DNA from 3 places in the Bacillus xiamenensis genome. Region 2 is predicted to be linked to each of the others. Evidence: riboswitches for the same ligand, from Rfam matches in the RefSeq annotation. Region 2 holds a riboswitch; each other region holds the start of a gene.

Region 1 (4,402 bases), 1.5 Mb from region 2:
ACAAATGACAGTGAATAATAATACGAAGTCAATGCCGTTCTGTTTTTTCATGTCTCCGTCACCTGCTATGACCTATTTGTCAGCTGGTTTAATACGACCTGCACTGCTGCAGCGTCATCAATATAGCCGATCGGAAAAATATAATCTGGTATTAAATCAACGGGCATAATGAAATAAAGAAGGGCGCCTCCCATCAACATCAATTCACGAGAAGTACCCCGGCCGCTCATGAAAGAGTTGTACATGCTTTTCAATTGATCAAGAAATGGCCCAACGCCGCTTATTGAGTCCATCTTTTTTTCAAACTTTGCTGAGATCGTTTCTTTTCCCTCGACTGATTGACTGTAGGTCTCGTATGCATTTAGCTTCTGTTTCAATTTCTCCTCGCTGAATGTACCGTCATAGACATCATGATCTTTCAGTGTTCTTTCGATCTCTTCTACCGCTTGAATGAACGTATCACCGTGAACTTTCTCATTTTTAATGGGAAATCCAGCAGCGGCCAATAGTCGATCTAAAGAAATGTTTAGAGCATCTGAAAGCCGCTGTAAATGGTTCAAAGTCGGTTTTCTTTTGCCATTCATTATTCTAGAAAGTGTCGCTTTATCAATGTCTGTTTGTGTGCTGAGTTCTCTTAATGAGAGAGAACGTAGTTGTAGTTGTTCCTTTAAGAGCTGCCGAAGCTCAGTTGTCTTACACTCCATCTTTTATTTCACCCTTTCATATGTATCAACTTTTTAATAGAAGAAGTCGTACCCAATATAAAGGTGTGTTGACAAATTGTCAACGAATTGAATTTTATACATTAGAAACTTATTATAATGAATATAGAATAGGAAACTGCTAGAAGGGGTGGCGTAGATGAAGGTGAGACATGCAGTACATAGTGATATTCCTAAAATCGCCGAGATTCATGTGAAAAGCTGGCAAACGACTTATCACGGCATTATTTCGCAGGCGTATTTGGATGCTTTAAATGTAGAGGAGCGGGAAGAGAGCTGGAGAAGCAGATCGCTTGAAGGCACATTTGTCGCAGAAGATGCGGACGGAGTATTTGGTTTTGCTTCCTTTGGAAAACAGCGTGATGAGCGCTATTCAATATATGATGGTGAGCTTTATGCCATCTATTTGTTGCAGCAAAAACAGAAATCAGGAGCGGGCATGGCTCTGATTGCAAAAGGTGTGGATTATTTACTAAAGAAAGGCTATCAAAATATGCTGCTTTGGGTATTTGAGCAGAATTCAGCGAAGCAATTTTATCAAAAGCTTCAACCTAGTTTTGTCGTCACCAGCCAATTCGAGCTGGCTGGTGAGAACCATGAGGAAATTGGGTATGGATGGGAGTTGTCTGTACTAAATGATCATGTACACCGAATTATATCGTCAGCTTCCAGTAATAATGAGAGAAAAAAGTAAAAAGTGTGGCGAGTAAAATATAAGAGATAAAAGGAGCAGCCTCTACTTTTCCTTTCACAGCTGCTATTTTTAATGCCTCATAGAAACTGGCCAAAAAGTAGGCAAGACTAAGAATATAGCAGCACAGCATAATGGAGTAAGAATTCATTGGCGCACCTCCAGCTTAAAATCTTCTACTATTAATAGATTCAATAGAGCAGAAAATTATGCATAAAAAAATAACCTGCTGAAAAAGCCAGGTTATTTTTGTTGAGGAAAAACCAAACGAGACGCACTAGGGATGAGTAAACAAAGAACAATACTACAAATGATAAATGAAGGAACCATATATGTGCTGTTATATAATAAAGAGTATAGCCATCCTGGCGTTCCTTTTGGTGCATTGTGAGAAAAGAAAACAACGCCAGAAATAAAGAACGTCAGCAGCCTGAAGAAACTGGCGGTAAAGACAGATAGAGTAATATAGAAGAATTGTTTCTTTCGTTTTTTATCCTGAAGGGCTTTTTTAATTGATCCTGAGAATAGCCCACTTAAACAAATCACTACAGATGCGACAAAGTAATCGAGGAATCCTTGTACAGGTGTGGCGATGATAGGACTATTCATCAGCTGTAGTCCAGCGATTAACACCCCGATGATAAACCCAGTAGACACTCCCCATCTAATAGACATGAGAATAACAGGAATCATGATCAGCGCAATTGACCCGCCGTTCGGCATTCTTAAAAAGAGACCTGATAAATAATCTAATACAAGTGCAAGAGAAGTCATGATGGCGATCTCCATCAGTCGTACTAATTGATTTGATTTCTGCATAAAAAAATCCCCTTTTCACGAATTGTGCAAGGAGAGACCATGTCAGGATGAGTATGTGATTCATAGAAAAACATATCGGCTTGGATACAGTGCATGTATGCAAGTGATTCCACATTCCTACTTCAGTATTAACTGACAGGTTCAAAGGGTCAGAACAACGAATTGTTCACTCTCAGCACAAAGCTCCCCCTGCGGTTATTTAGTTTCAATCTATTATAAATATACTAAAGACCTACAGGATCAACAATAGTGAATTACTGAGAGAACCACTTTTTATATCTATATATAGAAAGAAATGAGGAAAAATAAATTATTTAGAGAAAATACTTGTTTCTTATTTCAAAAGGTGTTATATTTGTATTCGCCGCTGAAACAGCGCGGTTGAGAAATAACATTCGAGAAAAAAGTTATTGACTTCATCTTGATAGAATGTTATATTAATAAAGTCGCCTCTGAGCGATAACGAAAATGATCTTTGAAAACTAAACAAGACAAAACGTACCTGTTAATTCGAGTTTTAATAAAAAAATCCTATGAAACATCATAGGTAGTCAGTCAAACTGACGAGGCAGGAAATGATCACATGCTAAGTTCGCTACATCGTGTAGCAACGCATGTGTGATATGCATCCTGCATACCTCGGAGAGTTTGATCCTGGCTCAGGACGAACGCTGGCGGCGTGCCTAATACATGCAAGTCGAGCGGACAGAAGGGAGCTTGCTCCCGGATGTTAGCGGCGGACGGGTGAGTAACACGTGGGTAACCTGCCTGTAAGACTGGGATAACTCCGGGAAACCGGAGCTAATACCGGATAGTTCCTTGAACCGCATGGTTCAAGGATGAAAGACGGTTTCGGCTGTCACTTACAGATGGACCCGCGGCGCATTAGCTAGTTGGTGAGGTAACGGCTCACCAAGGCGACGATGCGTAGCCGACCTGAGAGGGTGATCGGCCACACTGGGACTGAGACACGGCCCAGACTCCTACGGGAGGCAGCAGTAGGGAATCTTCCGCAATGGACGAAAGTCTGACGGAGCAACGCCGCGTGAGTGATGAAGGTTTTCGGATCGTAAAGCTCTGTTGTTAGGGAAGAACAAGTGCAAGAGTAACTGCTTGCACCATGACGGTACCTAACCAGAAAGCCACGGCTAACTACGTGCCAGCAGCCGCGGTAATACGTAGGTGGCAAGCGTTGTCCGGAATTATTGGGCGTAAAGGGCTCGCAGGCGGTTTCTTAAGTCTGATGTGAAAGCCCCCGGCTCAACCGGGGAGGGTCATTGGAAACTGGGAAACTTGAGTGCAGAAGAGGAGAGTGGAATTCCACGTGTAGCGGTGAAATGCGTAGAGATGTGGAGGAACACCAGTGGCGAAGGCGACTCTCTGGTCTGTAACTGACGCTGAGGAGCGAAAGCGTGGGGAGCGAACAGGATTAGATACCCTGGTAGTCCACGCCGTAAACGATGAGTGCTAAGTGTTAGGGGGTTTCCGCCCCTTAGTGCTGCAGCTAACGCATTAAGCACTCCGCCTGGGGAGTACGGTCGCAAGACTGAAACTCAAAGGAATTGACGGGGGCCCGCACAAGCGGTGGAGCATGTGGTTTAATTCGAAGCAACGCGAAGAACCTTACCAGGTCTTGACATCCTCTGACAACCCTAGAGATAGGGCTTTCCCTTCGGGGACAGAGTGACAGGTGGTGCATGGTTGTCGTCAGCTCGTGTCGTGAGATGTTGGGTTAAGTCCCGCAACGAGCGCAACCCTTGATCTTAGTTGCCAGCATTCAGTTGGGCACTCTAAGGTGACTGCCGGTGACAAACCGGAGGAAGGTGGGGATGACGTCAAATCATCATGCCCCTTATGACCTGGGCTACACACGTGCTACAATGGACAGAACAAAGGGCTGCGAGACCGCAAGGTTTAGCCAATCCCACAAATCTGTTCTCAGTTCGGATCGCAGTCTGCAACTCGACTGCGTGAAGCTGGAATCGCTAGTAATCGCGGATCAGCATGCCGCGGTGAATACGTTCCCGGGCCTTGTACACACCGCCCGTCACACCACGAGAGTTTGCAACACCCGAAGTCGGTGAGGTAACCTTTATGGAGCCAGCCGCCGAAGGTGGGGCAGATGATTGGGGTGAAGTCGTAACAAGGTAGCCGTATCGGAAGGTGCGGC
Region 2 (4,402 bases):
ATAGGGATGCCGGTCGCTTGTCGCTGGACGAAGACCTGCCCAGCATTGATCAATTGGCATCTCCTGAATGGATGGCATTAGCTGAGACGCTTTTTTGATAACAGTTTCAATGCCGCCAAGTGTCGGAATCGCCTGCCAGTCATTCGGCTTCATCGTTGCACCAATGATCAGCTTGCCGCTATCTCTTTGAACGATATAACAATGATCATGATAAATGGTGTGTGCAAGTGCTGGACCGTTATTCCACACAGACACGCATTCTCCTTTTACTGGATAGAGAGAATGCGAGAATCCCATTTCCTCAAAAAAACGGCCAGACCATACACCACTTGCTACAGTCAGATGATCACATGTGAATGTGCCTCCAGCTGTTCTAACAGTCAATGCTTCTTTGCCCGTCTTCACTTCGATAACAGGCGTAAACTCCTTCACATCTGCCCCGTACCGAACAGCCGCCTGCCATAATGCCCTGCATACCGCATACGGTTCCACATGCACATCATCTTCAATCAAGCCTGCTCCTATGATGTCATCTGTGATTTGAGGGATGCGTTTTTTTACGCTGCTTGCTTCAAGCCATTCAAATGTGGGCAGATGCTGCATTCGGCAAAGTGCACGCTTTTCGTGTTCTGTAAAAGCCACCTTCATAATGCCGCCCGCTGATGCCCGTATATCAATGCCCGATTCATGCTGAAGATCGACTTTTAATTTTTTATATAGAGCCTGACTTCTTCTCCCTACTTGAAAGAAAATATCCTCATCACCTTCTCCTTCAGCATGTGCACCCAGCATACCAGCGGCCGCACTCGTTGTTTGCTTTCCTACCTCATTTGCCTCAAGTAAAAGGGCTTTCTTTCCTGCTTTTGCAAGATGATAGGCGATTGACATCCCTATGATTCCACCACCAATAATCACAACGTCATAATGCTTGTTCATAAGGATTCTCCTTTCGCTTTTGAGAAAATGCTTGTGCCATCTTGCGCGGCTGAGGATGAGTAAAAATACCGGACATGACCGCTATTCCTTTTAAATCAATATGCATCAATTCTGGCAGTCGATCAGGCGTTATGCCACCAATCACGACCACCGGAATGGACAGCGCAGAAGTCAATTCTTCCACAAGCTTGATGCCTCTCGCCTTTCGTCCGGGTTTACATGCGGTAGCATATACGTGCCCAAATATGACATACTCTGCCCCGTTCTTCTCGGCTGCTTTGGCTTCTTCTATCGAATGAACAGACACCCCCGCATGCAAGTGAGGAAATTTTTGTCTCAATTCCTTTGGCGAAAAGCTGTGGCCTGGAAGGTGCACACGGTGAATATTGGTGAGCAGTGCAACGTCGACTCGGTCATTGATGATAAGCTTCTCTTTCGGAACGCCTTCTGCAAGGAGTTGTTTCACGAGATGAACAAGCTCACTTGCTGTTTTAGACCGTTCCCGTATATGAATAAAGTCTACTTCAGGCTCAACGGCTTTTATTTGATTGATCAGCTCGCTCACAGAAAGTGAATCATTTGTCACTGCGTGGAGTTCCATTTGCACCAACCCCATCTAAGCATGCTGTTTGCCACGTTTCTTTTTCATACGCCATCTCCCAAAAATGGTACTCGTAATAGCTTGAAATCACAAAATTTTCTTTCATATTGGCCCGTACATGTTCTGGCGCTCTTTCCGCGAGTTCATCAAAGCGGTTGACCTGTTCAAACACAAGCTCTTTAAACCAATCCCCTCCGTATGTCAAAATCCACTCTTGATAAATCGGATGGTCAGGTGTTGTTTGTTTCAGCTTTTCCCCCACCTCATAATATAGCCAGTAACACGGCAGTAACGCGGCTAAAACTTCTTCAAAGCGGCCGCTTTTCACAGAACGATACATATGAGAGGTATATGCATAAGCAGTTGGAGAAGGCTTAAAGCTGGCGAGTGCTTCATCAGAGATCTGAAGCAGTTCTGTAAATTTTCTATGCAGCGATAGCTCTGCTTCATACGTGCCTTGTGCATGATACGCCATTCTGCCTGTCGTATGTAAGTCCTCACTAATGGCCGCTCCATACGACTGTACTTTTGCGAAATGAGTTAAATAATACGAATCCTGCATCACATAATAGGTGAAACGATCGAGTGAAAGTGTGCCATCTCCGATCCCTTTTACAAAAGGATGTGTAAAGCTTCCATTCCACCAAGTCGCTGCTGTCTCTTTACATTCATTTGAAAATGTCATGTTCCTCTCCTCCTGTTTTTCCATATAAAAAAACCACTTTCCGCGTGGAAAGTGGTTTGGAATTTGTAAAAAGCATAGTCAAACACCGCACCACTTCCCTACGCAGGTATGAACCTGTTCAGGTAATGAGGGTCTAAAAGTCGACACTTTTATCTCAGCCCTTTTAAAGGACTCCCCTAGTGGATCAAACTTATCATGTTGTACCTCTATCTTAATCAGGAATTGTTCATCGGTCAAGGGCTCATTGCAACTCTAACTGCGCTCTAAGTCCTGCCACATACTCCCGAGAGCCCGACACAAGCACGCGGTCACCGCTTCTAAGCGTTGTATCACCATGCGGTACTAAACTGTCTACTCCTCTAAAAATACGGACAAACACCAAATCGCCGGTAAAAGGAAATTCCCTCAGCATGACATTATGATACCGATGATTGTTCATTTGAATTTGATACAAAGAAGAATCCTCATTCGTTAACAAACGAATCGCATCAGGTGCTTCAATCAATGCCCTTAGCACCGTTTTAGATGAAAGAAAGTTAGAAAACGTATCAATGCCTGCTTCCTTTAATGTCAGCTCTGTCTCCGCTTTGTTCACACTGGCAATGACTTGTTTGGCACCTGCTTCTTTTGCAAATAAAGCAATTTCCTTATTTTTCGTTTCACTGCCTGTTGCCACAACGAGCACATCTTCTTGGCCAATCCCTGCCTGTCTCAGCGTCTCATCGTCATATTGTTCAATCGCTTCAACTTCAAAGATCGAGTCAGCAAGAAGGGCTTCTTTATTTTCTTGAAAGACATGCAAAATACGAATGTCATATTCATCCTGATGCAAATCAAGTGTCACTGGTAAGGTCAGCTGATTAGCCCCAATAAAAGTCACACGCTTTTTATGATTGGTTTCACGTTCTTGTTTAAATAGTGCCTTAAACCAAACAGGGGTGAAAATACTCGTCAACACAGCAACTAAAATAAGCGCTCCTGACATTTTATGATCAATGACACCAAGCCGCTCACCAATCGTCGCAGCTGCAATGACAAGAGATAATGTCGAGGTTAATAAAAAACCAGCGCCGACGACCTTTTTCATGTCATACCATTTTTTCAAATAAAGAATCGGGACGAGCTTACTAAGCAATAATGCCATAAACAGCAGTGGAATCATGATCAAAATGGTTGGATCTTTAAAGAGTGCCCATATATTCAGGTCCACACCGACCATCACAAAAAAGATTGGGATCAAAAATCCGTATCCAAATGAGTCCAGCTGCTGAACGATCTCTTTATTAGGCGAAAGAAGAGACACAAGCACACCAGCTAAAAATGCGCCCAGAATATTTTCAGCACCGAGTGATTCAGATAAGGCAACTAAGACTATAATGAGAGTAAAGATAGCTCTAGTCCCAATTTGCACCGTTCCTTTTGACATGGACTGAAAAATGGATTTTGTCTTAAATACTCGGCCAAATAAATAAAGAAGAATACCCGCAGCAAATAATAATAAGAGCAGCCACATGTTCCCTGTTCCATCGCCATAAATGGAGGAAAACACAGCAAGTAAAATCATCGTCACCAAATCAGCAATGACAGCCACAAGCAAAATGATTTGACCAATATTTGTCTGCATCAGCTTTTCCTCTTTTAAAGTTGGAACCACTACACCTAATGAAATCGTGGAAATAATAAGCGTCATTAAAAAGGCATTTTGGATAAAACCTGCAAGCACAAACGCATAGGACAGGATAAAGGAAATACAAAATACGCCAAGAAAAATAATGGTCGCTGCTTTAAATGTATTTGGTTCTTTTAAACCATTGGGCAGTTCTCGTGCTTTCTTCTTAGATTCAAAAGAAGAAAAATCTATTTCAAGTCCGCTTAAAAACATAAGAAAAATAAACCCTAGCATGGATAATGTATCTAGCCATGCGTCATGTTCAACAACTAGTTGAAGACCGCTTTTTCCAATGATGAGCCCCATGATAATTTCGGCGACAACGACCGGAATGGTCAGCTTAAACCGGTGCAATAAAATAGGGGTGAAAAAGGCTACAATAATAACGACAACGAGTGATGAAACAGATGTATGCTCCATTGGCTAAAGCCTCCTAACATTCATGTTTAATTTTTAAGTTTTACGTTAAAGCATTGATTCTAACAATTGCCCAAACGAAATGAAAGCCATT
Region 3 (4,402 bases), 1.3 Mb from region 2:
GTCAGACCACTTTTTTAGATGTTTTTCTTTTAAGAAAATGTGGCCTTTTTTTAATGGCTCTAAACGTATGACATGTTTAAGAAACGTACTTTTCCCGCTTCCATTTTCACCGATGATCGCAACCCAATCGCCTGCTTTTATGTCTAGCTGCAGGTCATCTATAATCCTTTTTTTCCCGTAGCTTAGTTGAAGGTGTTCGGTTCGAAGGATTGTCTCTCCATCTATTGATGAGACTTTCTCATGCCGCTCTTTTCTTGCCTCAAAGGTTTGCATGAGTGTTTGGCTTAGTGGATGAAATGGATCTTGTACGACTGTGGACCATTTCTCGGGAAATATTTTCGGACGCCAAATTCCTGCCTCTTTCATTTCTTCCCCAAACGCTTTCATCACGTCTTTTGGACGTCCATCTGCTATAATACGGCCTTGATGGTCTAATAAAATCACCCGATCCATCCACTCGATCACACCGTCTAACACATGCTCCACAAAAATCATCGTTTGATCCTGATCAGCAGAAAGCTGCTGAAGCAGTTGAAATACCTCCATTCGTCCTGCTGGGTCAAGCTGTGCAGTCGGTTCATCAAAGAACAGGACATCTGGCTCTAGCGCTAGTAAACAAGCAAGCGCCAGCCGCTGCTTCATGCCGCCAGATAATGTATGAATATCTGTATTTGGAGCGACATCCAGCTTTACCTTTTGCATGAGATGTTGAATGATGTCATCCATTTCTTCACGAGGCACAGAGCGGTTCTCTAGGCTAAACGCAATTTCTTCATTGACTCGGTGCATACAAAACTGGGCGTCTGGGTCTTGAAACATGACACCTGTATGTCTTTGCAACATCACTTCTCCCTGTACATGAGCTTCCATATGTTCTGGAATGATTCCAGCAAGCACCGAAATGAGCGTGGATTTTCCGCTTCCGCTTGGTCCTAAAATCAGCACCTTTTCCCCCTTTTGAATAGAAAGAGATACTTGATGGAGCACGGGGTTCGTCTGTTCATAAAAACGGACAGTAAGGTTACTGCACGCGAGAAATGAATCCATGCTGTTCACCCTTATTTCGTTTTTCTTTCATAATGGCATATTGATTCAATACACCAGTTTTAGATAAGGCATCCACTACAACCTTTGCTAAGCATCCACCGAGTAGCATGCCACTGATGATTTGAGTGACAAGTGTCATGAGTAGCACTTGAGGGGTGTAATAACCAAAGCCATTGGCAATCAGGCTATATACCATCGCTCCTACTGCTGCAAAGGCACCAGACAGCATGAGTGTCCACATGCGATATCGCTGATAGCCAAAAAGCGCGAAGGCGATTTCTGCCCCAAAGCCTTGACATATACCAATCAGCAGCGCAGAAAGACCAAAGTGGCTGCCTGTCAGTAATTCTACGGCGGCGGCAGCTGTTTCTGCGATGAGTGCAGCTCCTGGCTTTTGGATAATGTAAGCAACGATTGGACTGGCAATGACCCAAATTCCGAACATGATGCTGCCCCCTGCTGGGCCAACAAGTGCTGTAATCGGTAAATAAAGAGTCGACCACCCTAAATAGATGACACCGCACGCTACAGATAAAATGACAGCAAGAACGACTTCTTTCATTTTCCACGTCATGAAGAATGCACCTCCATTTGGACTGGCCACTCTTCCACAGTAAAGGCCATTTCCCAAAATTGATACTCAAGTTGACAGCTTAAGATGAAGTGCTGTTTCATTTTCTCTTTTTCTTTCTCACTTGCTTCTTCTGCCCACTGATCAAGTCGTTTGCAAAGCTCCACTGTGACAGAGTCCGTTAACCCGCCATAAAACGTGATCCACTCATAAAACGGATGGGCTGTGTCAGGCTGCACATCTGAGAGCATTCGTTTGCCTATTTCCCAATAAGTCCAAGGGCACGGGAGCAGCACTGCAATGATTTCTCCAAGTGTGCCTTCCTGAGCGACTTGCAGCATGTGATGAATATAATGGTGAGCGCTTGGCGCCAAAGAAGCACCCTGAAGCTCATCATATGCTACACCTGCTACTCGGCAAAGGTTTTGATGAGGATGCGTCTCACTATCGAGTACAAACGCCATCTGTTGGTGGAAAAAGCGAATATCCTCTCTGTCTGTACACCGGCTGATTGCCGCCGCATAAATTTTAATAAAAGCATTTAAATATTCTGCATCTTGTTTGACGTAATGAATGATCTGCTCCTTTTCCAGCTTTCCTACTGCAAGTCCTCTGACAAACGGATGCTGATAAATGGCTTCAAATAATGGTTCTGCTTCTTGCCTTAATTGCGTTGAAAATGTCATAAAAAAAGCCTCCTCTTCTTCAGTTGAATAAATGAAAAAGCCACCCCAAATGGAGCGGCCTTCTTATCGATTCAATCATGAATAAGACAAGGTCCAGCTCCACTTCCCTCCGCTAGTACAAACTAGATCAGGTTCAAAGGGTCCAAGATTTTCTCTTGTCTCAGTCATACATGACTCCCCTAGTGGACTTTTGTCATTTAATTATCTTTACTCTACACATGTGGCGATTTGATGTCAACCGCCTATCTTAATTCAATGTTTTGATTGTTGGTAGCTTCTCGATTCCTGCAGCATAGTAGAAATTCAGGACACTGAAGAAATCAATTGGCTTTCCTGTTTTTAAATCAACAGCCAATATATGATCACCGTAATTTGTCAGATCATCAATGTCTAAACGCCTTGGCGTTGTCTTCCCGAGTGTATCCACAAAGGTATCATGGTAGTATTGTCCGCTAGCAAACGAAGATTGATGGTACATAAACAATGTCTCCACATCTAAGTAAACGAGAATGGCCTCAGATGAGCTCGCATAAGGGGCTGAGTACGACACTGGTGTCGAAATGCTTTTCACTTTCACGCTTGAAATAGAATGGGTTCTCTGTTCATATTTTCCATCATAGGAGAAATAAAATACACGCTCCCATTGATAATCCGCCGTCTTTGATTGGTTGTTATACACTTTTGCACCGTTCGCAAAGACGTCTCCATTTTCATACTCAGCGACAAAGTATTGCAAGGTTGACGATAGGGATACAGCACCTGTGAAATTGGGTGGATTTTTCGCATTAACCTGCAACGTGTAGGCGTCTCCGAAGTCTCCTCCGCTGGTGATACCGAATGCGTAATCACCAGCCGGTAAATTGGTTAATCCAAGCAGGCTTCCTGCCGGCTGAATGAGATCCGTCGGATAGGCTTGATCTGCTTCAAAATCAACCACAAATAATTGGACGAAATAATCAGCATTTGGAGAAGTAATCCGGCTAATAAGCGCCTGAGGTGACGATGTGCTTAAAAACCATAAATCAACTGGATCTTCCTCGTTTAAAACAGACGATTGATTGATGGCTAGTCCATCAATCGAGCGAACAGCAGACGTACGCAACTTTCCATCGGCAGCGGCTTTTCGTTTAATACTCACCCCGTTTTTCTTATCTACTTTAAACGATTTTTTCACTTGCTTTTGTTGAATCGCCGTTCCTTTATCTTGCTTGACAAATGACTCTTGCACTTGCTGAATGGCTTTTTCTGTAAGCGGCGACATTTTTCCATTTGGTTTTGGTGTATCTTCCGCTTTTATGGCTGGTGAAAATAAGCCTGTTACCAATAAAATAGATAGTAAGGCAGCGGTGATTTTTACGTAAAATGCTCTCACAGGAACATCCCCTTTTCCCTTATTTGGGTTTTTTACCCTGTGATCATTTTACCATTTTTCAATACTTGTTTTAGTCTTTTTGGAAAATTTTTATAACAAAAAACCAGCCGCATGAGATGAGTCACGACTGGTTTTTAGTGATTTATGAAATGGTTTTGACAAATAAGCGTGCTGTTTCTGCACTTGATCCTGGATTTTGTCCCGTAATGATTTGTCCATCTACAACAGCAAATGGCTCAAATGCTTCGCCTTTTTCAAATGCTGCACCTTGCTCACGAAGCTTTGTTTCTAATAAAAATGGAACCTTAGATGTCAGCTGAACAGCGTCCTCTTCCTCGTTCGTGAAGCCAGTTATTTTCTTCCCCTCGATAAACGACTTTCCATCACGACCCTTCACATCAACAAAGGCAGAAACACCGTGGCAAACTGCTCCAACCGCGCCATTTTTGTCTAAAATCGCTAAGATCGCATCGGCTACCAGTTGATTAGACGCAAAGTCGATCATTGGGCCATGTCCTCCTGCAAAGAAGATCCCATCATAATCAGCTGGGTTCACATCTGTTAGTGCCTTTGTGTCTTGAAGTAATTCATACACATCTTGATATTGCGCTGGGACACCGTCGGGAATCGAATTTTTATCAATCGGTACTGTTCCGCCCCGTATAGAAACAATTTGTACGTCTAGTTCATTTTCTTTAAAAATATGAAATGGCTCGGCCAATTCTT

What was found. A riboswitch is a leader RNA that binds a small molecule or an ion and turns the genes downstream of it on or off. The one in region 2 is predicted to bind thiamine pyrophosphate.
Region 1: linked by a shared signal. The riboswitch ahead of thiT (energy-coupled thiamine transporter ThiT) and the one ahead of tenA (thiaminase II) in region 2 are both predicted to bind thiamine pyrophosphate.
Region 3: linked by a shared signal. The riboswitch ahead of tenA (thiaminase II) and the one ahead of tenA (thiaminase II) in region 2 are both predicted to bind thiamine pyrophosphate.

Annotation. Positions count from the first base shown of each region.
Region 1 is NZ_CP017786.1:2,623,571-2,627,972, forward strand. Features, by position in the region: gene rodA (rod shape-determining protein RodA) at 1-51, opposite strand, end outside; gene BK049_RS13285 (DUF1232 domain-containing protein) at 66-704, opposite strand; gene BK049_RS13290 (GNAT family N-acetyltransferase) at 862-1,416, shown strand; gene BK049_RS19020 (hypothetical protein) at 1,376-1,564, opposite strand; gene thiT (energy-coupled thiamine transporter ThiT) at 1,657-2,232, opposite strand; TPP riboswitch at 2,330-2,432, opposite strand; rRNA gene BK049_RS13300 (16S ribosomal RNA) at 2,869-4,402, shown strand, end outside.
Region 2 is NZ_CP017786.1:479,901-484,302, forward strand. Features, by position in the region: gene thiO (glycine oxidase ThiO) at 1-936, opposite strand, end outside; gene tenI (thiazole tautomerase TenI) at 920-1,537, opposite strand; gene tenA (thiaminase II) at 1,512-2,222, opposite strand; TPP riboswitch at 2,301-2,410, opposite strand; gene BK049_RS02430 (monovalent cation:proton antiporter family protein) at 2,464-4,311, opposite strand.
Region 3 is NZ_CP017786.1:1,792,229-1,796,630, reverse strand. Features, by position in the region: gene BK049_RS09085 (ABC transporter ATP-binding protein) at 1-1,047, opposite strand, end outside; gene BK049_RS09080 (ECF transporter S component) at 1,022-1,621, opposite strand; gene tenA (thiaminase II) at 1,618-2,304, opposite strand; TPP riboswitch at 2,392-2,495, opposite strand; gene BK049_RS09070 (hypothetical protein) at 2,552-3,676, opposite strand; gene BK049_RS09065 (type 1 glutamine amidotransferase domain-containing protein) at 3,819-4,402, opposite strand, start outside.